DNA from 2 places in the Streptomyces sp. NPDC101160 genome. Region 2 is predicted to be linked to the other one. Evidence: riboswitches for the same ligand, from Rfam matches in the RefSeq annotation. Region 2 holds a riboswitch; the other holds the start of a gene.
The links. A riboswitch is a leader RNA that binds a small molecule or an ion and turns the genes downstream of it on or off. The one in region 2 is predicted to bind ZMP and ZTP.

Region 1 (11,263 bases), on a different contig from region 2:
CATGCAAGGTGGCGACATCCTCACGAGGGAGCGCGCATGGGACAGGAGTCGCCGCCGAGCATGGGCGAGCCGGAAGACAATGAGCCTTCTGGCGAGGGCCGTGGCAGCCGTCTGCGGGGATGGCAGACTCTGCTGGCCGCGATCGTCACCGCGGTGGCAGCGCTGATCGGAATCCTGATCATGAGGGGCTCCCAGACTGGCCCACAGCCGCCTCCCAAGACCACATCTTCTGAACCCGGGGCCACCATCCGGCAGGAGGCCTACATCACTAAGGCGTGGTCCGGCCCCCATCCCAGACTCCCCTCACCGGCCGTGATGTACCACCTCGAGGGAAGGTTCAAGAACCTTGAGCCTGGAACGGCCGTGGTCGGTCGCCTGGGCCCCGAAACGGCGCCCGACAACACACAACAGTGGGTCATGGCCAACGCCGTCCTGGACAGGGCGCGCAGTACGTGGAGGGTGGACCTACGACTACAGCGTCCAGGGAAGAAGATCTTCTATCAAGTTGGTACGGCCTCGGAGGATCTGTATGAGGGCTGCCCTGCCGAAACCGCGTGCCTCGTCGACGAGCCCGACATCAGGCCAACCGACAGCGGCGAGCCGGATGGGGGCGCTCACGCTACCCCCACCGAGCCGAGCTCTGGCACAGGCAAGCCTGACGCCTCGCTCGACGGGTTCACACCGACTACTCCCCTCACCGACGCAAAGACAGGTCAGAAGTATTCGTCTCCTCCGCCCGGCGTCGGCCCCTGAGGCATTGTCCCCGTCCCGGTGAAGTTCCTGGCGTTCTAGGCGGTTTCGCTTGGATCACCTGGCGGACCAGAGGAAGATCCCCACGACGTGCAACCCGGCCAAGTAGATGGCTGCGGTCTTCTCGTAGCGGGTGGCGATCCCTCGCCACAGCCTCAAGCGGTTGATGCAGCGTTCGACGGTGTTGCGCTGCTCGTGTGCCTAGCGATTGAAGGCGGGTGGTCTACCACCACGACTGCCGCGCTGCAGACGGTGTCCGCGTTGATCGGCTGGCACGGGAATGACCGCCCGGATGCCACAGGGTGGGGAGCACACCCGGCGCGATCAGAGTATGTACCGACGCCGCATCTTCCGTCTCCGCTTCACCCCAACTCTGCGGCCCCAGCAAACGCAGATGTGCCCCCTCGTGAGCCTTATCTCAACGGAATCAGCGGAGGAGTGTCGATCTCCCGCCGACTCACCATCGGTGAGCACGTCATTCCTCGTTCGTTGGTTCGTACAGGGAGGCTCAATGACCACTTCAGGGCCGCCACCAAGCAGCGGCCACCGCCCCGTTCCTTCGATTAGGTCGGTCGGCACGGCCGTCGCGGGCCGCACCTACTCGCAATCTGACCTTCTGGAGCACTTCGCCGTCTCCGATCCGAAGGTCGTTCGGCTGTTCCACGCGAGCGGCATCCGGCGCCGCTTCCTGACGCTCCCCGTGCGCGGCCCCGAGGGATGTCCGCCTGAGGAGAGTCCGGGGCACCTCCGGGCGAAGCATCAGCGGGTCGCGCTCGACATGGGCAGCCGGGCCCTTCGTACCTGCCTGGACCGGGCCGGACTCGGCTTTGGGCAGGTGGGCTACCTGTGCTGCGTGACGACGACGGGGCTGCTCACCCCAGGGCTGAGCGCGCTGCTGCTGCGGGAGATGGCGCTGCCGCCGACTGTTGAGCGTCTCGACATTGTGGGCATGGGCTGCCACGCAGCGATGAACGGCCTGGCCGCCGCCAGGTCGTGGTGCGTGGCCAACCCCGGGTCCGTCGCGGTCGTGGTGTGTGCCGAGGTCTGCTCGGCGGCCTATGTCTTCGACTCGACGATGCGCACCGCGGTGGTCAACTCGCTCTTCGGCGACGGTGCGGCCGCCGTGGCTCTCGCCTGCCGACCGGTCGGCGCCGCCCAGGAGCGGAAGGACGAGGGGAGGCCCGTGCCCCACTTGTTGTCGTCGGCCAGCCAGGTGATTACGTCGGCGGCGGATGCGATGCGCTACGACTGGGACGATCAGCAGGGGAGGTTGTCGTTCTTCCTGACGGGCGGAGCATGAAGGGGCCGCGCCGCTAACGTCGCGTCCTGGGCCGCACAGTGCTTGAGTGGCGGGTTAGCCCCGCTACTCCCTGCGTGCGGGACCTTGTTGAGCCTCCCGCCCGTAGACGCGAGGCCGGTACCCCTGAGGCGCGCCAACCCCGTCAAACCCGTCAAAGATCAATGGCGCAGGGTGTGGCGGTGACCCGCTGCACGCCATTTGAGCGGGCGGCCCGTGCGGGGACCTGGCGGAGGTAGGGGGGCTCTAAACGGGCTGCCACCCCTACGCCATGGCGTTGCCATCTGGCTGCCGTTCCGCGGGCAGCCACCGGATGAGGTGACAGCCCGGTCAAGGCCGCGAGCGGCGCCGGTACCTTCCCTGGCATGTCCACTGACACCCCGAGCGCGGCGGATCAGCTGCTGCTCGACCATGCGCACCGGCACGGGTTCGCCGTGACCGCAAAGATGTTGGAGGTCTGGAGGCGCCGCGGCCTGCTGCCGGGCAACATCCCCGGCGGAGGCCTGGGCCGCGGCAGGGGCAGCACCTCCAGCCCGGCGCCCGAGGCCTTCGACCCGCCCGTCACGCCGGCCGCGGCAAGCGCCCGACGGACCTGGCCCTGAGCCGCAATCTGGCCCGTGTATGGCCCGGAACTGCTGGTCAGGACTGGGATACCGGCGGGACGAACTGGAAGAAGGGGGGTATTTCGATACCTCCCCCATGGGAGGGGTCGTGCGCTCCAAGAAGGCACCTGACCCGGGGAAAACCCCAGGTCAGGTGCCTTCTTTCGTCCCGCTAGAAGAAGCCGAGCTTCTTCGGCGAGTAGTTCACCAGCAGATTCTTCGTCTGCTGGTAGTGCTCCAGCATCATCTTGTGGGTCTCACGTCCGACCCCCGACTGCTTGTAGCCGCCGAAGGCCGCGTGTGCCGGATACGCGTGGTAGCAGTTCGTCCAGACGCGGCCCGCCTGGATCGCGCGGCCCGCGCGGTAGGCGGTGGTGGTGTCGCGGGTCCAGACGCCGGCGCCGAGGCCGTAGAGGGTGTCGTTGGCGGTGCGGATGGCGTCGTCGAAGTCGGCGAAGGAGGTGACGGCGACGACCGGGCCGAAGATCTCCTCCTGGAAGATCCGCATGCGGTTGTCGCCCTCGAAGACGGTGGGCTGGACGTAGAAGCCACCGGCCAACTCACCGCCGTGCTCGACTCGCTGACCGCCCGTCAGGATCTTGGCGCCCTCCTGCTGGCCGATCTCCAGGTAGGAGAGGATCTTCTCGAGCTGGTCGGCGGAGGCCTGGGCGCCGATCATGGTGTCGGTGTCCAGCGGGTGGCCGGGGACGATGGCCTCCGTGCGGGTGATCGCCGCCTCGAGGAACTCGTGGTAGTGGCCGCGCTGGATCAGCGCGCGGGAGGGACAGGTGCAGACCTCGCCCTGGTTGAGGGCGAACATGGTGAAGCCTTCGAGGGCCTTGTCGAGGAAGTCGTCGTCGGCCGACGAGACGTCGTCGAAGAAGATGTTGGGCGACTTTCCGCCCAGCTCCAGCGTGACCGGCTTGAGGTTCTCGGCGGCGTACCCCATGATCAGCCGGCCCGTCGTCGTCTCACCGGTGAACGCGATCTTCGCGACCCGCGGGGAGGACGCCAGGGGCTTGCCAACCTCCTCGCCGAAGCCGTTGACGATGTTGACCACGCCGGGCGGCAGCAGGTCGGCGACCAGGCTCATCCAGTAGTGGACGGAGACGGGGGTCTGCTCGGCGGGCTTCAGGACGATCGCGTTGCCCGCGGCGAGGGCGGGCGCCAGCTTCCAGACCGCCATCAGGATCGGGAAGTTCCACGGGATGATCTGGGCGACCACACCCAGCGGCTCGTGGAAGTGGTAGGCGACGGTGTCGTCGTCGATCTGGCTGAGCGCGCCCTCCTGGGCGCGCAGCGCGCCCGCGAAGTAACGGAAGTGGTCGATGGCGAGCGGGATGTCCGCGGCCAGCGTCTCGCGGACCGGCTTGCCGTTCTCCCAGCTCTCCGCGACCGCGAGCGCCTCCAGGTTCTGCTCCATCCGGTCCGCGATCCGCAGCAGCACCTGCGCCCGCTCGGCCGGCGCCGTACGGCCCCAGGCCGGGGCGGCCGCGTGCGCCGCGTCGAGGGCGCGCTCCACGTCCTCGGCGGTGCCGCGCGCCACCTCCGTGAAGGGGCGGCCGTCGACCGGGCTCGGGTTCTCGAAGTACCTCCCGCGCGCCGGGGCGACGTACTCACCGCCGATCCAGTGGTCGTAGCGCCCCGCGTACGACATGAGCGAACCCTCGGTACCGGGTGCGGCGAAACGGGTCATGGGCATGGCCTCCCTCTGTGCGACCTGCGATGTGACCTGCGTGCGGCCTCTTGCGGTGGGCCGCGTGCGTTGCGGCCTCTTGCGATGCGGCCGCGTCCCGTGCGGCTGCTTGCGAGCGACCGCGTGCGAGCGGCCGCTTGCGGTTCGGATGCGTGCCTTGCGACTGCTTGCCGTGCGGCTACGTGCGGTGTGGCCGCGTGCGAGCGACCGCTTGCCGTGCGGCTGCTTGCGTTGCGGCCGTGTTCGGTGCGACCGCCCGCGCTGCGGCCGCAGCGACGCGACGCCCGCGGTGCGAGCGCGTGCGACACGACCACGTGCGGTGTGAGCGCGTGCGACACGTGCGGTGCGAGCGCGTGTGACGCGGCCATCTCCGACGCGGCCCCGCCGCCCGTTCCTGCCCGGCCGGCGGTCAGTGCCGAGTGTGCGCCGCCGGACGTTGCAACACCGTTGCGCCCGATGCCAGTTCGGCGTCCAGGGCGGCGAGCCGTGCCCGTACGGCAGGGGCCTGCGCCGCCGGTACGGCCGAGGCGAGCGCCCGCCACACCGTCACGTCGTCCTCGCCCCACGCGCTGTACGCCCAGTCCGCGAGGAGCCCCGGATCGCCCCGGTCCACCAGCGCCGCCCGCAGCCGCCCGGTCAGCCGATCCCGGAGCCGTACCACTCCCGGCGCGCACGACGACGGCAGCAGCGGCCCCGCGTACCCGCCGAGCGCCGTCGCCACGGCCCCCGACGCCAGCCGCCGGTCCACCACCGCGAAGTCCGCGTCCACCGCCTCCGTCAGCCGGTACGGACGGGAGGCCAGCAGCTCCGCGCCGAGCAGGCCGCGCAGCCGGGAAAGCTCCGCCCGCAGCGTCACCGGCGTGACCGACTCGTCCTCGTACAGCAGCGTGAGCAGCTCGTCCCCGGACACGCCCTCCGGGCGCTGCGCCAGGATCACCAGGATCTCGCTGTGCCGGCGGCTCAGCCGCAGCCGCCGCCCCGCCACGTGCAGCAGCGCCTCGTCCCGGCCGAGGGCCGTGAGCCGCGGCCGGCCGGCCGCCGGGGCGGGGGAGAGGAGCGCGAGCTGCGACTCGGCGGCCCGCGCCACCGCCTGCACGAACGCCAGACTGTGCGGATGCGCCAGCCGATCCCCGCCGGTGATGTCGACCGCCCCGAGCAGCCGCCCGGAGTGCGGATCGTGCACCGGCGCCGCCGCGCAGGTCCACGCCTGCACCGGCCGCCGGAAGTGCTCCGCCGCGCACACCTGCACCGGCCGGTCCAGCGCCATGGCCGTCCCCGGCGCGTTCGTCCCCGCCGCCGACTCCGACCAGCGCGCCCCGGCCACGAAGTTCATCCCGCGTGCGAGCCGCAGCGTCCCTGCATGCCCCTCCACCCACAGCATCCGGCCCGCCGCGTCGCACACCGCGAGCAGATGCTCGCCGTCCCGCGCGTACGCCCCCATCAGCTCCCGGACCACCGGCATCGCCGCCGCCAGCGGATGCTCCTCCCGGTGCCCGGCCAGCTCGTCCTCGTCCAGCTCCACGCGCGCCGCGCCGTCCGGGCTCACCCGTGCCCGCGCCGAACGCCGCCAGGAGTCCGCCACCAGCGGCCGGACGGGCGGGCAGCCCGGCGGGGCCGCGAGCCGGCCGCCGGCCGTGAACGCCTCGTGCGCCCGCCGCACCGCCGCACCGTCCGTGTCCGCCCACGTGTCACGCCACGTGTCGCTCACGCTCAACTCGGCCTCCCCGTCGAGGTCGTCGGGCACCCGTCGGCACCGTGGACGCCATCGTCATGCGCGCACGGCGGGCCGACAAGCGTCCGGACCGGCCCGCATATGCGCCCTGACCGGTACCCACCACCCGGGGGTCCCGTACAGTGGGACCGGGCCGTGACTGGCGCTTGAGGTGGATCACCACCGGGGAGCGGCCCGGCGGACGCGCGTACTCGCAGGACCGGTGCACGCGGCCGTGACGCAGCCGTGCGCCTGGGCGAACCACGTTCTCGACGACGCCCAGGAGTGGCCCATGTCCACCAGCACCGCACGCCTCATGGACGGCACCGCGCTCGCCCGCCGCACGGTCGAGGAGACCGCGGCCCGCGCCGCCGAGATCACCCGCCGCACCGGCACCACCCCCTGCCTCGCCACCGTCCTCGTCGGCGCCGACCCGGCCTCCGTCACGTACGTCAAGATGAAGCAGAACCGCTGCGCGAAGGCCGGAATCCGCTCCAAGCACGTCGAGCTGCCCGCCGAGACCACCACCGAGGAGCTCGTCGCGGCGATCACCGCGCTCTCCGAGGACCCCGAGGTCCACGGCATCCTGCTGCAGCACCCGGTCGGCCCGCACATCGACGAGCGCGCCGCCTTCGAGGCCATCGCCCCGGAGAAGGACGTCGACGGCGTCACCATGGCCTCCTTCGCCGCCATGGGCTTCGGTCTGCCCGGCTTCGTCTCCTGCACCCCCGGCGGCATCATGCGGCTGCTCGACGAGTACGAGGTCGAGCTCAGCGGCAAGCGGGCCGTCGTCGTCGGCCGCAGCGCCATCCTCGGCAAGCCGGCCGGCCTGCTGCTCCTCGGCCGCGACGCCACCGTCACCTACTGCCACTCCCGTACCACCGACCTCTCCGCCGCCGTCCGCGAGGCCGACATCCTGGTCGCCGCCGTCGGCAAGCCGCAGTTCATCAAGGGCGAGGACATCAAGCCCGGCGCCGTCGTCATCGACGCCGGCTACAACGCCGGCAACGTCGGCGACGTCGACTTCGACAGCGCCGCCGAGCGCGCCTCCCTCATCACCCCGGTCCCCGGTGGCGTCGGCCCGATGACCATCGCCGTGCTGCTCGCCCAGACCGTCGACGCGGCCGAGCGCCAGCTCGGGCTGTAGGTCTTCCATGGCGTGGGCCCCGGGTCTCGTGCGAGCAGCGGGATTGTCACGGTTCTGTACGAGCAGGGCCCAATGCGCCGGTATCGCTCGCCACATGGGCACGCGCGGGCGAGGCTGATTCCCATGCACCGCCCGCCGACGGAAACCCCGTCCCGCGACGCCCGGCCACCGCGACGGCCGGGCGTCGTCGTCCTGCCGGTCGCCGCGCTCGCCACCATAGTGGCGCTCTCGGTGGCCTTCACCGCACACGGTGGCGCGGCCGAAAGCGATCTGCACGGCGCGCCGCCCCCGGCACACGACACGAGCGGCACAGCCGACCCCGTCGACCCGTCCGCCGCGCCGCCCGGCCAGCACCCCTCGGCGCAGGCCGAGCGCCCCTCCCCGATGCCCGTCCGCACCGCGGACCGCACGGCGGAGGACCGCACCGAGGCCACGGCGACGGCTACGGCGACGGCCACGGCGACGGCCACCGCCGTGCCCCACCCGGCCGCGTCCGCCACGCCCCCGCGGCAGCGGCGCGCCACGGCGAACCCGCCCGCCCGCACGCCGTACGACACCCTGCGCGTCGGCGACTGCTTCGACATCGACCGCGACGCGCCCGGCACCGTCGTCCGCCGCGCCTGCGACACGCGCCACGACGCCGAGGTCGTCGCCCGTCCGCTCCTCACCGGCAGGTACGGCGACGACCGCGCGGTACGGGACGCGGCCGCCGCGCTCTGCCGGGCCCCTCTCCGCGTCAAGGCCGCCGAGCAGCCCCTCGGCACCCGCTGGACCACCTTCGTCCAGTACCCGTACCGCACCAGCTACCTCCTGGGCGAGGACAGGATCGCCTGCAGCCTGGCAGCACCGTCGGACACCGGCAGGAAGCTGACGGCTCCGCTGCAGTGAGGCGCGGCGGGAGGGCGCGGGGCAGGCAGGGCGGGGCGGTGGCGTCTCGGCGCGGGACACCTGGGCGGGGGACCGGCCCGGCGTTGCGCGGGCGGGGCGGGGGCGTCTCGGCGCGCGGCACCCCGGGCGGGGGGCCGGCCCGGCGTCCGGGTCCTTCGCCGTTCCGCACCGGCCCCCACCCGTGCGGCACGGAACCCGTTCTCGTCGCCCCGTCCCGACCCGCGCGGCGCACCTACGCCGTTCCGCACCGGCCCGCCCGGCCCGCCCGGCCCGCCCGGCCCGCCCGGCCCGCCCGGCCCGCCCGGCCCGCCCGGCCCGGTCCCGCCCTCGCCGCGCCTGCCGGTTTCGACGGGGCCCCGCAGCTACCCCTCCGCCACCCCCGACAGCGCCGCCGCCGGGTCGTGTTCCGGCGGGCCCGCCGGGGTCCAGAGACCGTCCTCCTCGCGGTACGGCCACCAGCGGCCGTCCTCGCCCAGGCGGAGCTGGACGTCCGTGCCCGTCAGGGTCCAGCGGGCCGGGCCGGACGGCTGGAGGGCGGGCCGGTCGGCGGGGTCCCAGGCGTCCAGGAGCCGGGCTTCGGCCCGGCGCAGCGCGTCGGGGTCCGGGGTCCACTCCTCCTCCAGGACCGCGAGGCCGGCCGGGCCGCCGAGGCGCCAGGCGCGGACCGCGAGGTCGAGGCCGGTCCGGGTGCGGCCCGTGCCGGCGGCGAGGCGGGCCGCGATCCACGACGCGGGGGAGCCGGCGGCCAGCCGTACCGCGTCCTGGGCCACCGTCAGGGACGGGTCGGCGAACGCCGTCACGGCGCCCGGCTCCGCCTGCGCCGGGCCGGGCGGCGACGGCACCGCCGTAGCGGCACCGGACAGCAGCCGGTGGGCCCGGGCAGCCGCGTCCGCCGCGAGGAACTCCAGGGCCGCCGGGTCGAGACCCGGCTCCGGGTCGGTCTCCGTGTCGAGGGACGGCGGCGCGCCCGGCGCGGCGGACGGGACCGGCGGCGCGGGCAGCGGCGGCAGGATGCCACCCGCCGCGAACGCCTCCGCCGCCGAGACACCCGAAACACCGTAGGTACCTGACGCACCCGAGACACCCGACACGCCGGCCCCGCCCGCGCCGCCCGCCGCACCGAAGCCGCCCGACACGCCGGACCGCCCGCCCCGCGACTTGTCGGATTCCACCGTGGCCCACGCCGCGCTGCGCTCCTGCAGCGCCTCGATCAGCGCGCGCTCGCCCCGTCCCCGCATCAGCATCAGCACGAACGGGTCCTCGTCGAGCAGCCGCGCCACCTGGTAGCAGAGCGCCGCCGTGTGCGGGCAGTGGTCCCAGGCCTCGCAGCCGCACTCGGGCTCCAGGTCGCCGATGCCCGGCAGCAGTTCCAGCCCGGCCGCCGCCGCGTCCTCCACCAGATGCGGCGGCATCTCGCGGTCCAGCAGGGCCGCGATGTGTCCCGCACTGGCCACCGCCAGGTCGACCAGCCGGTCCCACTCCGCCTCGGACAGCTCCTGGAGCAGTACGTCACTGCGGTACGACGTGCCGTCCGGGTCCCGCACCAAGGCCGTGATCCGCCCCGGCCGCACCGAGACCGCGCCCACCGCCCCCGCCCGGGCGTGTCGCCGCCCCGCCTTCAACTGCCGGCCGTCCAGCGCCGTGTCCTCAAGGGCCTGCAGCCATGCCCGGCCCCACCAGGTGCGGGCGAATGTCCCGCCCTGGACGGGTGGCAGCGCCGCGAAGGTCCGCGTCGCGTCACCGTGCTCCCGGTAGCGCCCGCGGCCCCTGCGTCCCCCGTCCTGGCCGTGGCCCCCGTGGGCTCGGTCCTCCCCGTCCTTGCCGTGGCCCCCGTAGCCGCCGTAGCCCTGGTCTTCCCCGTCGTACCCGTCGTACCCGTCGTCTCCGTGGGTCCCGTACTCGCTCATCGTCCGTCCTCCCCGCGCAGCCGCACCAGTTCCGAGAGTTCCGCGTCCGTCAGCTCCGTCAGGGCCGCCTCGCCCGAGGCGAGCACCGAGTCGGCCAGTGCCCGCTTGCGCTCCAGCATCTGCGCGATCCGGTCCTCGATCGTGCCCTCGGCGATCAGCCGGTGGACCTGCACGGGCTGGGTCTGTCCGATCCGGTACGCCCGGTCGGTGGCCTGCGCCTCCACGGCCGGGTTCCACCAGCGGTCGTAGTGCACGACATGGCCGGCCCTGGTGAGGTTGAGGCCGGTGCCCGCCGCCTTCAGGGAGAGCAGGAAGACCGGCACCTCGCCGTTCTGGAAGCGGGCGACCATCGCCTCCCGCTCGGCGACCGGCGTGCCGCCGTGCAGGAACTGTGTCGGTACGCCCCGCGCCGCCAGATGCGCCTCCAACAGCCGGGCCATCCGCACGTACTGCGTGAAGACCAGCACGCTCGCGTCCTCCGCGAGGATCGTGTCGAGGAGTTCGTCGAGCAGCTCCAGCTTGCCCGAGCGCCCCGCGATGCGGCCCCCGGTGCCGAGCGGCGGGTCCTGTCGCGGGTCCTCCTTCAGATACTGCGCCGGGTGGTTGCAGATCTGCTTGAGTCCGGTGAGCAGCTTGACCACCAGGCCGCGCCGCTCCATCCCGTCCGCCTCGGCGATGGCCGCCAGTGTCTCCCGCACCACCGCCTCGTACAGCCCCGCCTGCTCCTTCGTGAGCGGCACGGCCCGGTCGGTCTCGGTCTTCGGCGGCAGCTCGGGCGCGATGCCCGGGTCCGACTTGCGACGGCGCAGGAGGAACGGCCGTACGAGCGCGGCGAGGCGCGCCGCCGCTGCCGGGTCGGTGCCGCCCTCGACATCGGAGGCGTACCGCGTACGGAACGCGCCGAGCCCGCCGAGCAGGCCCGGCGTCGTCCAGTCGAGGATCGCCCACAGCTCGGAGAGGTTGTTCTCGACGGGCGTGCCCGACAGCGCCACGCGCGCCTTCGCTCCGATGGTGCGCAGCGCGCGGGCCGTCGCCGAGTAAGGGTTCTTGACGTGCTGCGCCTCGTCGGCGACGACCAGCCCCCACGCCCGGTCCGCGAGCCGGGCGGCGTCGAGCCGCATCGTGCCGTACGTCGTGAGCACGAACTCGCCGTCGGCGAGCCCGTCCAGCGAGCGCGACACGCCGTGGAAGCGGCGCACCGGCGTGCCCGGCGCGAACTTCTCGATCTCACGCTGCCAGTTGCCCATGAGCGAGGTCGGGCAGAC
Region 2 (11,263 bases):
CGGTCCTCGCCACCTTCCCCGTATCGCATGCTCCTCGCCCGCCTCCCCGGTTCACCGACAGCCACGGGCGACTCTGACGCGCCGAGCTGACCTACGGGCCGGGGCGCTTTCCTGACACTCGTTTAATCACCCATTTCGACGAACCGCCCGCCAATCCCGGCATAAGCGACACTCGCCGCTATACGGTCACCTCCATGGCAGCCGAGACCGACGTCGTGACGGACATCGACACCCTCACCGGCTGGGGCCGCACCGCCCCCACCCTCGCGTACGTGATCCGTCCCCGGACGTACGAGGAGGCCGCCGCGGCCGTCCGCGCGTACGGCGCTCCCGGCTCGCGCGGCTCGATCGCGCGCGGTCTCGGCCGGGCGTACGGGGACGCCGCGCAGAACGCCGGCGGCGCCGTCCTCGACATGACCGGTCTCGCCCGGATCCGCGCCGTCGACGCCGAGGCCGGGCTCGTCGTCTGCGACGCGGGCGTCAGCCTGCACCACCTGATGGAGGTGCTGCTGCCGCTCGGCTGGTTCGTGCCGGTCACCCCCGGCACCCGTTACGTCACGGTCGGCGGGGCCGTCGGCGCCGACATCCACGGCAAGAACCACCACGTCTCCGGCTCCTTCTCCCGGCACGTCGTCTCCCTCGACCTGCTCACCGCCGACGGCCAGGTGCACACCGTCCTCCCCGGCACCCCGCTCTTCGACGCCACCACCGGCGGCATGGGCCTGACCGGTGTGATCCTCTCCGTCACCCTGCGCCTGCTGCCCGTCGAGACCTCCCTGATGTGCGTCGACACCGAACGCGCCACCGACCTCGACGACCTGATGGCCCGGCTCACCGCGACCGACCACCGCTACCGCTACTCCGTGGCCTGGATCGACCTCCTCGCGCGCGGCGCCGCCACCGGCCGCGCCGTCCTCACCCGCGGCGACCACGCCCCGTACGACGCGCTGCCCGTCCGCGAACGCCGGGCCCGCCGCGAGCCCCTCGCCTTCCGCCCCGGACGGCTGCCGGCGGCCCCCGCGTACGTCCCCGAGGGGCTGCTCGGCCGCACGAGCGTCGGCCTCTTCAACGAGCTCTGGTACCGCAGGGCCCCGCGCCGCGCCACCGGCCGGCTGCAGCGGCTCCCCGCCTTCTTCCACCCCCTCGACGGCGTCCCGCACTGGAACCGGGTGTACGGGCGCGGCGGCTTCGTGCAGTACCAGTTCGTCGTCGGCCACGGGCAGGAGGAGACCCTGCGCCGGGTCGTGCGGCGCATCGCCAGCCGCGGCTGCCCGTCCTTCCTCGCCGTCCTCAAGCGCTTCGGCGAGGCCGACCCGGGCTGGCTGTCCTTCCCGCTGCCCGGCTGGACCCTCGCCCTCGACATCCCGGCCTCGCTGAGCGGCCTCGGCGCCTTCCTCGACGAGCTGGACGAGGAGGTCGCCGCGGCCGGCGGCCGGGTCTACCTCGCCAAGGACTCGCGGCTGCGGCCCGAGGCGCTGGCCACGATGTACCCGAGGCTCGACGACTTCCGCGAGCTGCGGGCCCGTATCGACCCGGGGTCGGTCTTCGTCTCGGACCTGGCCCGCCGTCTCGCCCTATGAGGAGCGTGAACGCCATGAAGGACGCCTTCGGCGCGCCCCAGTCCCTGCTCGTTCTCGGCGGCACCTCCGAGATCGGCCTCGCCACCGCCCGCCGCCTGATCGCCCGCCGCACCCGCACGGTGTGGCTGGCCGGCCGCCCCTCCCCCGCCCTCGACGAGGCCGCCGAGTCGCTGCGCGCGCTCGGCGCCGACGTGCGCACCGTGCCCTTCGACGCCCTGGACACCGAGACCCATGAGGAGCGGCTCGGGAAGCTCTTCGCCGAGGGCGACATCGACCTCGTCCTGCTGGCCTTCGGTGTCCTCGGCGACCAGACGCGCGACGAGGCCGCCCCGCTCGCCGCAGTCCGGGTCGCCCAGACCAACTACACCGGCGCCGTCTCGGCCGGCCTGGTCTGCGCCCAGACCCTCCAGGCGCAGGGGCACGGCTCGCTGGTGGTGCTCTCGTCGGTGGCCGGTGAGCGGGCCCGCCGGGCCAACTTCATCTACGGCTCGTCCAAGGCCGGGCTCGACGCGTTCGCGCAGGGGCTGGGGGACGCGCTGCACGGCACGGGCGTGCACGTGATGGTGGTGCGGCCCGGGTTCGTGCGCTCGAAGATGACCGAGGGGCTCGCGGAGGCGCCGCTCGCGACCACGCCGGAGGCGGTCGCCACGGCGATCGAGCTGGGGCTGCGGCGCCGCTCGGAGACGGTGTGGGTGCCGGGCGCGCTGCGGGTGGTGATGTCGGCGCTGCGGCACGTGCCGCGGCCGCTGTTCCGGCGCCTGCCGGTGTGACTCCGGCTAGCGGGTGTGACCCCGGCCAGACCGTGGAGGTCGGCTAGCCGGTGTGACCCCGGCTAGACCGTGGCGGTCGGCTAGACCGTGGAGGTCGGCTCGTCGACCGGGCTGCCGCCCTGCGCCGGTACGGCGGTGATCGTGGCCGGGGCCACGGCCGGCGCCGGGACCGTACGGCCGCTGCCGAACTCGTAGTCGTACAGCTTGCGCCACACCTCGTCGGCGCCCTGCTCGTACAGCGCGAAGGAGCGGCAGGTCCATTCCGCCCGGTAACCGGCCAGCTCCTCGAAGGCGCGGTCCATCGCCTCGTCCGGGATGCCGTGCGCGACGGTGACGTGCGGGTGGTACGGGAACTGCAGCTCGCGCGGTACGGGGCCGGCGGCGTCCCGGATGCGCTCCTGGAGCAGGTCGCAGCCGGTGGCGCCCTCGACGAGCTTCACGAAGACGACCGGGGAGAGCGGACGGAAGGTGCCGGTGCCGTCGAGGCGCATCGCGAACGGCTCGCTGACCGCGGCGATCGCGGCGAGGTGCGCCTCGATCTCCGGCAGCCGGTCCGCGTCGACCTCGGTGGGCGGGAGCAGGGTGACGTGGGTCGGGATGCCGTACGCGGCGGGATCCCCGAAGCCCGCGCGCCGCTCCTGGAGCAGGCTGCCGTGAGGCTCCGGGACCGCGATCGAAACGCCGAGCGTTACGGTCCCCACGTCGTTCTCCTCCGTCGTGCGTCGAGTCGTGCGTCGAAATGTGTACGGGTCGACATGTGTGCGGATGGTGCAGGCGCCAGTGTGCGGCCTGCACCACCGTTTCGGCCAGCGTCCCGGGACTCAGTGCTTGGCGGGCAGGAAACCGATCTTGTCGTACGCCTGCGCCAGCGTCTCCGCCGCGACCGCCCGGGCCTTCTCCGCACCCTTGGCGAGCACGGCGTCCAGGGTCTCCGGGTCGTCCAGGTACTCCTGGGTGCGGGTGCGGAACGGAGTGACGAAGTCCACCATGACCTCGGCGAGGTCGGTCTTGAGGGCGCCGTACATCTTGCCCTCGTAGCTCTTCTCCAGGTCGGCGATCGACGTCTCGGTGAGCACGGACATGATCGTCAGCAGGTTGGAGACGCCGGCCTTGTTCTCCGGGTCGAAGCGGATCACCGTGTCGGTGTCGGTGACGGCGCTCTTCACCTTCTTGGCGGTGGCCTTCGGGTCGTCGAGCAGGTTGATCAGACCCTTCGGCGTGGACGCCGACTTGCTCATCTTGACCGTCGGGTCCTGGAGGTCGTAGATCTTCGCCGTCTCCTTGAGGATGTACGGCGACGGGATCGTGAACGTCTCCCCGAAGCGCCCGTTGAAGCGCTCCGCGAGGTCGCGGGTCAGCTCGATGTGCTGGCGCTGGTCCTCGCCGACCGGCACCTCGTGCGCCTGGTACAGCAGGATGTCCGCGACCTGGAGGACCGGGTACGTGAAGAGGCCGACGGTGGCGCGGTCGGCGCCCTGCTTGGCGGACTTGTCCTTGAACTGCGTCATGCGGGACGCCTCGCCGAAGCCGGTGAGGCAGTTCATGACCCAGCCGAGCTGGGCGTGCTCGGGCACGTGGCTCTGGACGAAGAGGGTGCACCGCTCCGGGTCGAGGCCGGCGGCGAGCAGCTGGGCGGCGGCGAGCCGGGTGTTGGCGCGCAGTTCCGCGGGGTCCTGCGGAACCGTGATCGCGTGCAGGTCCACCACCATGTAGAAGGCGTCGTGGGACTCCTGCAGCGCGACCCACTGGCGCACGGCGCCGAGGTAGTTGCCGAGGTGGAACGAGCCTGCGGTGGGCTGGATTCCGGAAAGCACACGGGGTCGGTCAGAGGCCATGCTCATCATTCTCTCAGGTGTGACCCCCGGAACCGGACGTGGCATTGTGCCCCGTGAGACGAGAAACACACATCGCACACGAAGTGCTCTCGGAAGAGCTCTCAGGGGGAACTGATGGCGGACATACAGGCACGCGTCGAGGACATGGTCCGGCGGCTGGTCGATTCCGGCCGGGAGTCGGCCGTGCAGGTGGCGGCGTACCGGCACGGGGAACTGATCGTCGACGCGTACGCGGGCGAGGGGGCCGCCGGCCGGGGAGTGGACTCCGGCTCCCTGTTCCACAGCTACTCCACCGGCAAGGGCGTCACGGCGACACTGGTCCACGTCCTCGTCGAGCGCGGCCTGCTCGACTACGACACGCCTGTCGCCCACTACTGGCCGGAGTTCGGCGCCCACGGCAAGGACCGCGCCACCGTCCGCGACGCGCTGACCCACCGCACGGGCGTGCCGCAGCTGCCGCCGGCGATCACGCCGGAGGAGCTGTGCGACTGGGACGGCATGTGCGCGCTGATCGCCGCGCAGGAACCGCTGTGGGAGCCGGGCACGGCCAGCGGCTACCACGGCTGGACCTTCGGCTGGATCCTCGGCGAGACCGTGCGCCGCGCCACGGGGCTCGGCAGCATCGCCGAGGCGCTGCACGTGTACGTCACCGAGCCGCTCGGCATCGCGGACTCCCTCTTCTACGGCATCCCCGACGAGCAGGCGGACCGGGTGGTCCCGCTGGTGGCGGGCAGCTGGGAGGAGAAGCTCGCCGCGATCCCGCCGGGCGCCCCCTTCTTCCAGGCCGTCCCGAACCCCGACGTGTGGCCCTGCGCCCGCCTCGCCAACCGCCCCGACTTCCTGCGTGCCCACGCCCCCGCCGGCGCCACGCTCACCGCCCGCGCCGCGGCCCGCATGTACGCGTCCCTGCTCGCCGAGGTCGACGGCGTCCGCCTGCTCCCGGCCGAGCGGCTCCCGCTGCTGTACGGACTCCAGACCCGCGAACCGGACCGCATCCTGGGCGCGCCCATCCCGAAGGGCCTCGGCTACTTCCTCGGACTGCCGGAGACAGGCGGTGAGCTCACCGCGTTCGGCCACAACGGCAGCGGCGGCAGCATCGCCTTCGCCGACCCGGGCCGCGGACTGTCCTTCGCCTTCACCCGCAGCCGGCTGTCGGCGGGCGCGGACGACACCCACGCCCAGGACCTCGCGGCACTGATCCGGAAGGCCGTGGACGGCGAGGGCTGACCGGCGCCGGACGAGCCCGCCGCACCCGACCGGAGCGGGCACAGGATGTCGGGTGCGGCAGGCTGGGCCCTTCCTAGCGTGGTGATCGAAAGGAAGGAGGCCGGGGTTGCTGGATCGGCTGAACCAGGCCATGGAGCACATCGAGGGTCACCTCGACCAGCAGATCGATGTGTCCGCGCTGGCCCGGATCACGGTCACGTCGGAGTACCACTTCCGGCGGCTGTTCTCGTCGCTGGCGGGGATGCCGCTGTCGGAGTACGTCCGACGGCGGCGGCTCACCATCGCGGGGGCCGACGTGCTGGCCGGCGAACCGACCTTGCTGGAGATCGCGATCCGCTACGGCTACACCTCGGGCGAGGCCTTCGCCCGGGCGTTCCGCGCCGTGCACGGAGTCGGTCCCGGCGAGGCCAGGCGCACCGGCGCGGCGCTGAACTCGCAGCCCCGGCTGTCCTTCCGCCTCACCGTCGAAGGGAACAGCAGCATGCGATACCGCATCGTGGAGAAGGAAGCGTTCCGGGTCGTGGGCAGGAAGGCCCGCGTCCCGCTGATCCACCAGGGCGTCAACCCGCACATCGCCGAGCACATCAAGAGCATCCCGCCGGAGACGATGCTGCGGATCGCCGCCCTGTCGGACCAGGACCCGGAGGGCGTGGTCTCGGCGACCGTGCGCCTGCCGGACGGCGCCAAGGACGGCGGCAAGGACGGCTTCGAGGAGGGCAGCGAACTGGACTACTACCACGCCGTGGTGACCACCGCCGACGCCGAACTGCCGGACGACCTCGACGTGCTGGAGTGCCCGGCGGGCACCTGGGCGGTGTTCGAGAACACCGGGCCGTTCCCGCAGGCGCTGCAGCAGATGTGGGCCGACGTGGCCGCCCGGTGGATCCCGTCCAACCCGTACGAGTACCGGCCGGGCCCGGAGATCCTGCGCACCCGCCCCGCGCAGGACGACCCTGCGCAGAACGACGCGCAGCTGTGGATCCCGGTGGCCCGCACCACGGCCTGAGGCGGACTCCCGGGGGGGACTCCGGGGGGACTCCGGACGGTCTCCGGGTGGCCGCCTCCGGGCGGACTCCGGGGCGGACTTCGGGTGTCCTCCGGGCGGCCTCCGGGGCGGGCGGGGCACTCGCTCTCCCGCCCCGGAACGCGTGGGGCCCGGCCCGGCTAGACCGGCAGGCCCGGGGCCGGGAAGGCGGCCATCAGCTCGGCGACCTCGGCGCGGATGACGGCCAGGGCGTCCTCGTCGCCCTTTCCGGCGGCGGCGACGCCCCGGTCGATCCAGTCGGCGACCTGCGGCATGTGCGCGACGCCGAGGCCGCGCGAGGTGAGCGACGGGGTGCCGATGCGGATGCCGGACGGGTCGAAGGGCTTCCGCGGGTCGAACGGGACGGTGTTGTAGTTGACGACGATCCCGGCCCGGTCGAGCGCCTTGGCCGCCACCTTGCCCGGGACCTCCTTGGGCGTGAGGTCCATCAGGATCAGGTGGTTGTCGGTGCCGCCGGAGACCAGGTCGAAGCCGCGGTCGAGCAGTGCCTCGGCGAGGGCCCGGGCGTTGGCGACGACCGCGTGGGCGTAGTCGCGGAAGGACGGCTGGGCCGCCTCGTGCAGGGCGACGGCGATGGCGGCGGTCGTCTGGTTGTGCGGGCCGCCCTGGAGGCCGGGGAAGACGGCCTTGTCGAGGGCCTTGGCGTGCTCTTCGCGGCACATCAGCATCGCGCCGCGCGGACCGCGCAGGGTCTTGTGCGTGGTCGTCGAGATCACGTCCACGTGCGGCACCGGCGACGGGTGGGCGCCGCCCGCGATCAGGCCGGCGATGTGGGCGACGTCGGCGACGAGCACGGCGCCGGCCTCGCGGGCGATCTCCCCGAACGCGGCGAAGTCGATCGTGCGGGGCAGCGCCGTACCGCCGCAGAAGATCACCTTCGGGCGCTCGGCGAGGGCCAGCTCGCGGACCTGGTCGAAGTCGATGAGCCCGGTGTCCTTCCGTACGCCGTACTGCACGCCCCGGAACCAGGTGCCGGTCGCGGAGACGCCCCAGCCGTGGGTGAGGTGGCCGCCCATCGGCAGCGCCATGCCCATCACGGTGTCGCCGGGCTGCGCGAAGGCCAGGTAGACGGCGAGGTTGGCCGGCGAGCCGGAGTACGGCTGCACATTGGCGTGGTCGACGCCGAAGAGGGCCTGGGCGCGGGCGATGGCCAGGCTCTCGACCTGGTCGATGTTCTGCTGGCCCTCGTAGTAGCGGCGGCCCGGATAGCCCTCGCTGTACTTGTTCTGCAGCACGGTGCCGGAGGCTTCGAGGACGGCGTCGGAGACGTAGTTCTCGCTGGGGATGAGGCGGAGCGTCTCGGCCTGGAGCCGCTCCTCGGCCCCGACGAGCGCGGCGAGCTCGGGATCGGCGGCGGAGAGGGCCGGGTGGTGGGCGGGAAGGGGAAGGTTCATGGCGTTCGTACCTCCGGGCTGGGGTCCCGGGCGCGGATGCCAACGGCATCGAGCGGCACCGCACGGGACTGTCGGTCTCCCGTGAAGCGGATGGGGCTCACCCGCCGAAGGCAGGGGGCGGGCGGCATCCACACGGGACTTTCGGTCTCCCGTGATGCGGATGGGGGCTCACCCGCCGAAGGCAGGGGGCGGGCGGCATCCACACGGGACTTCGGTCTCCCGTGATGCCCAGGCGGACGGCATCTCGTGTGCTCTGCCGCGCACGGCTCCCCCGGGGTCCGTTCCCCGTACGCCAGTCGCCGTGCGTGTTTCCAGAGTATCGGGCGCGCCGTCACGACAGGTTTCCCCGTGCGGCATGCGAGCGACGATAAGAAAAGGGAACCACACCCGCCCCTGGCCGCAGGACGAACGGAGACCCCGTGTCGAGTACGTCGAGGACGCAAGACGAGATCGCTGCCGCGGACGCCCACAGCGCCCACAACTACCACCCCCTGCCCGTGGTCGTCGCCTCCGCCGAGGGCGCCTGGATGACCGATGTCGAGGGGCGCCGCTACCTCGACATGCTCGCCGGGTACTCGGCGCTCAACTTCGGGCACGGCAACCGGCGCCTGATCGACGCCGCCCACGCGCAGCTGGAGCGGGTGACGCTGACGTCGCGCGCGTTCCAGCACGACCGGTTCGGGGAGTTCTGCGCGCGCCTGGCCGAGCTGTGCGGCAAGGAGATGGTGCTGCCGATGAACACGGGCGCGGAGGCCGTGGAGACGGCGGTGAAGACGGCTCGCAAGTGGGGGTACGAGGTGAAGGGCGTGCCGGACGGGCACGCGAAGATCGTCGTGGCGGGGAACAACTTCCACGGCCGGACGACGACGATCGTCAGCTTCTCCACGGACCACGAGGCGCGTGACCACTTCGGTCCGTACACGCCGGGCTTCGAGATCGTGCCGTACGGCGATCTGACCGCCCTGGAGGCGGCCGTCACGGAGAACACGGTGGCCGTGCTCCTGGAGCCGATCCAGGGCGAGGCGGGGGTGCTGGTCCCGCCGGCCGGTTATCTGCGCGGGGTGCGGGAGCTGACGGCCCGGAAGAACGTGCTGTTCATGGCGGACGAGATCCAGTCGGGCCTGGGCCGTACGGGCCGGACGTTCGCGTGCGAGCACGAGGACGTGGTGCCCGACGTCTACGTCCTGGGCAAGGCGCTCGGCGGCGGTGTCGTGCCGGTGTCGGCGGTGGTCGCGAACCGGGACGTCCTCGGGGTGTTCCGGCCGGGCGAGCACGGCTCGACCTTCGGCGGCAACCCGCTGGCCTGCGCGGTCGCCCTTGAGGTCATCGCGATGCTGCGGACGGGCGAGTACCAGCAGCGCGCGGCCGAGCTGGGCGAGCACCTGCACGCCGAGCTGGGCCTGCTCGTGGGCGGGGGAGCCGTGGAGGCGGTGCGGGGCCGCGGGCTCTGGGCGGGTGTGGACATCGCACCCGCGAAGGGCACGGGCCGGCAGATCTCGGAGAAGCTGATGGCCCGGGGCGTCCTGGTGAAGGACACGCACGGGTCGACGATCCGGATCGCGCCGCCGCTGGTGATCTCGAAGGAGGACCTGGACTGGGGTCTGGAGCAGCTGCGGGCGGTGCTCTCGGCGGACTGACGGTTCGCGCTGACGGACGTGGGCGGTCCGGTCCGTCTCCGGGCGGACCGCCTCCGGGCGGACCGTCTCCGGGCGGACCGTCTCCGGGCGGACCGCCCACGTCCGTTTCCTGCCCGACTCCCCCCATTGACACCCCAGTTGGTCTAGGCCAATGATGGCCGCCATGTCGAGACCCCGTCTGCGCCGCGCGCTGCGCCGCGCGCTCGCCGCGCTCGTCCCGCTCGCCTTCGTGAGCGCGCTTCCCGCCCCCGCCCACGCCGCACCGACGGCCGCCGCCGCCTGGCCGGAGCCCGTACCGGTCGTGAACCACGTCCAGACCACCGACCCGGTCGTCTTCGTCACCATCGACGACGGCTGGTACCACGACCCGGCCGCCGCGAAGCTGCTGCTCGACCGCCGGGTGCCCGCGTCCCTCTTCCTGCTGCCGGGCGCGTACGCGTACGACTCCGGCTACTTCCACACGCTGCTCGACCAGGGCCCGTCCCGCGTCGAGAACCACACCGTCGACCACCCGGACCTCACCACCCTCGACGCCGCCGGCCAGCGGGCGCAGGTCTGCGGGGCGCGCGAGGCGCAGCTCGCCGAGTTCGGGGACGGGGCGCGGCTGCTGCGCCCGCCGTACGGGACGTACGACGCGACCACGCTGACCACCGCGCGGGCGTGCGGGGCGAAGGCCGTGGTGACGTGGACGTACGACATGACGACCTGGGGCCAGTGGACCCCGCCGACGCCCGCGCTCAAGGCGGGCGACATCGTTCTGCTGCACTTCAACGAGACGGTCGAGCAGGACCTGCGGCGGGCCCTGGCGGCGGCCGACGCGGCCGGTCTCCGGCCCGCGCCGCTCAGGGACTACGTACCGGAGTCCTGACCGGAGTCCTGGTCAGAGGATCACGTGCGGGATGAAGCGGGCGTACTCGTCCGTCACCGGTCCCGCCGACTCCCGGATGCCGAGCCCCGCCGCCTCGTCGCCGACGGTCCACGCGCCGAGCACGACGCGGTTGCCGTCGAAGTCGGGCAGCGGGGCGAGCTCCTGGTAGCAGCAGGGCTCGTCGTCGCGGAGGACGACGGCGTCGCCCGGCTCGTGCAGGGTGACGCCGGCGCCCTCGCGGCCGAGCAGCGGCTTGGCCACCCAGCCGGTGGTCGTGGCCAGTTCGCGGGGGCCGTCGAGGTAGGCGGGCAGCAGGTTGGGGTGGCCCGGGTACAGCTCCCAGAGGACCGCGAGCAGCGCCTTGTTGGAGAGCAGCATCTTCCAGGCGGGCTCGATCCAGCAGGTGGAGCCGGTCCCGCCGCCGTTGTCGAGGGTGTCGAGGACGTGCGGGCCGAAGCGGTCCGTGGTGAGCCACTCCCACGGGTAGAGCTTGAAGCAGGCGCGGATGAAGCGGAGCCGGTCGTCGACGAAGCGGCCGGTGATGCGGTCCCAGCCGATCCGCTCGACCGACAGCGCCTCGGTGGCGAGGCCGGCCTGCTGGGCGGTCTCGCGCAGGTACGCGACGGTCATCAGGTCCTCGCCGAGCTCGTCGCCGTCGGAGTGGACGAAGTGCACGGGGCTGCCGGGCGGCAGCAGGTGCGCCTGGCGCCTCCAGGCGTCGACGAGGCGCTCGTGGAGCGAGTTCCACTGGTCGGCGCCGGGGAAGCGCTCCTCCATCCAGAACCACTGCGGGCTCGCCGCCTCCACCAGGGAGGTGGGGGTGTCGGCGTTGTACTCCAGCATCTTGGCCGGGCCGCCCGCGCCGTCGTAACGGAGGTCGAAGCGCCCGTAGACGGTGGGGAGTTCG

Region 1: linked by a shared signal. The riboswitch ahead of ACIRSU_RS11165 (bifunctional 5,10-methylenetetrahydrofolate dehydrogenase/5,10-methenyltetrahydrofolate cyclohydrolase) and the one ahead of glyA (serine hydroxymethyltransferase) in region 2 are both predicted to bind ZMP and ZTP.

The regions. Positions count from the first base shown of each region.
Region 1 covers NZ_JBIWPJ010000003.1:382,203-393,465, forward strand. Annotated here, with positions in the region: gene ACIRSU_RS11140 (hypothetical protein) at 37-753, shown strand; gene ACIRSU_RS11145 (hypothetical protein) at 1,262-2,050, shown strand; gene ACIRSU_RS11150 (hypothetical protein) at 2,413-2,649, shown strand; gene ACIRSU_RS11155 (aldehyde dehydrogenase family protein) at 2,822-4,345, opposite strand; gene ACIRSU_RS11160 (GAF domain-containing protein) at 4,755-6,053, opposite strand; ZMP/ZTP riboswitch at 6,203-6,321, shown strand; gene ACIRSU_RS11165 (bifunctional 5,10-methylenetetrahydrofolate dehydrogenase/5,10-methenyltetrahydrofolate cyclohydrolase) at 6,349-7,203, shown strand; gene ACIRSU_RS11170 (hypothetical protein) at 7,327-8,091, shown strand; gene ACIRSU_RS11175 (SWF or SNF family helicase) at 8,454-9,998, opposite strand; gene ACIRSU_RS11180 (DEAD/DEAH box helicase) at 9,995-11,263, opposite strand, start outside.
Region 2 covers NZ_JBIWPJ010000007.1:336,360-347,622, reverse strand. Annotated here, with positions in the region: gene ACIRSU_RS24280 (phosphatase PAP2 family protein) at 1-29, opposite strand, end outside; gene ACIRSU_RS24275 (FAD-binding oxidoreductase) at 195-1,580, shown strand; gene ACIRSU_RS24270 (decaprenylphospho-beta-D-erythro-pentofuranosid-2-ulose 2-reductase) at 1,595-2,350, shown strand; gene ACIRSU_RS24265 (2'-5' RNA ligase family protein) at 2,431-3,051, opposite strand; gene trpS (tryptophan--tRNA ligase) at 3,172-4,185, opposite strand; gene ACIRSU_RS24255 (serine hydrolase domain-containing protein) at 4,300-5,412, shown strand; gene ACIRSU_RS24250 (GyrI-like domain-containing protein) at 5,519-6,418, shown strand; gene glyA (serine hydroxymethyltransferase) at 6,577-7,851, opposite strand; ZMP/ZTP riboswitch at 8,071-8,161, opposite strand; gene rocD (ornithine--oxo-acid transaminase) at 8,271-9,488, shown strand; gene ACIRSU_RS24235 (polysaccharide deacetylase family protein) at 9,652-10,356, shown strand; gene ACIRSU_RS24230 (glutathionylspermidine synthase family protein) at 10,369-11,263, opposite strand, start outside.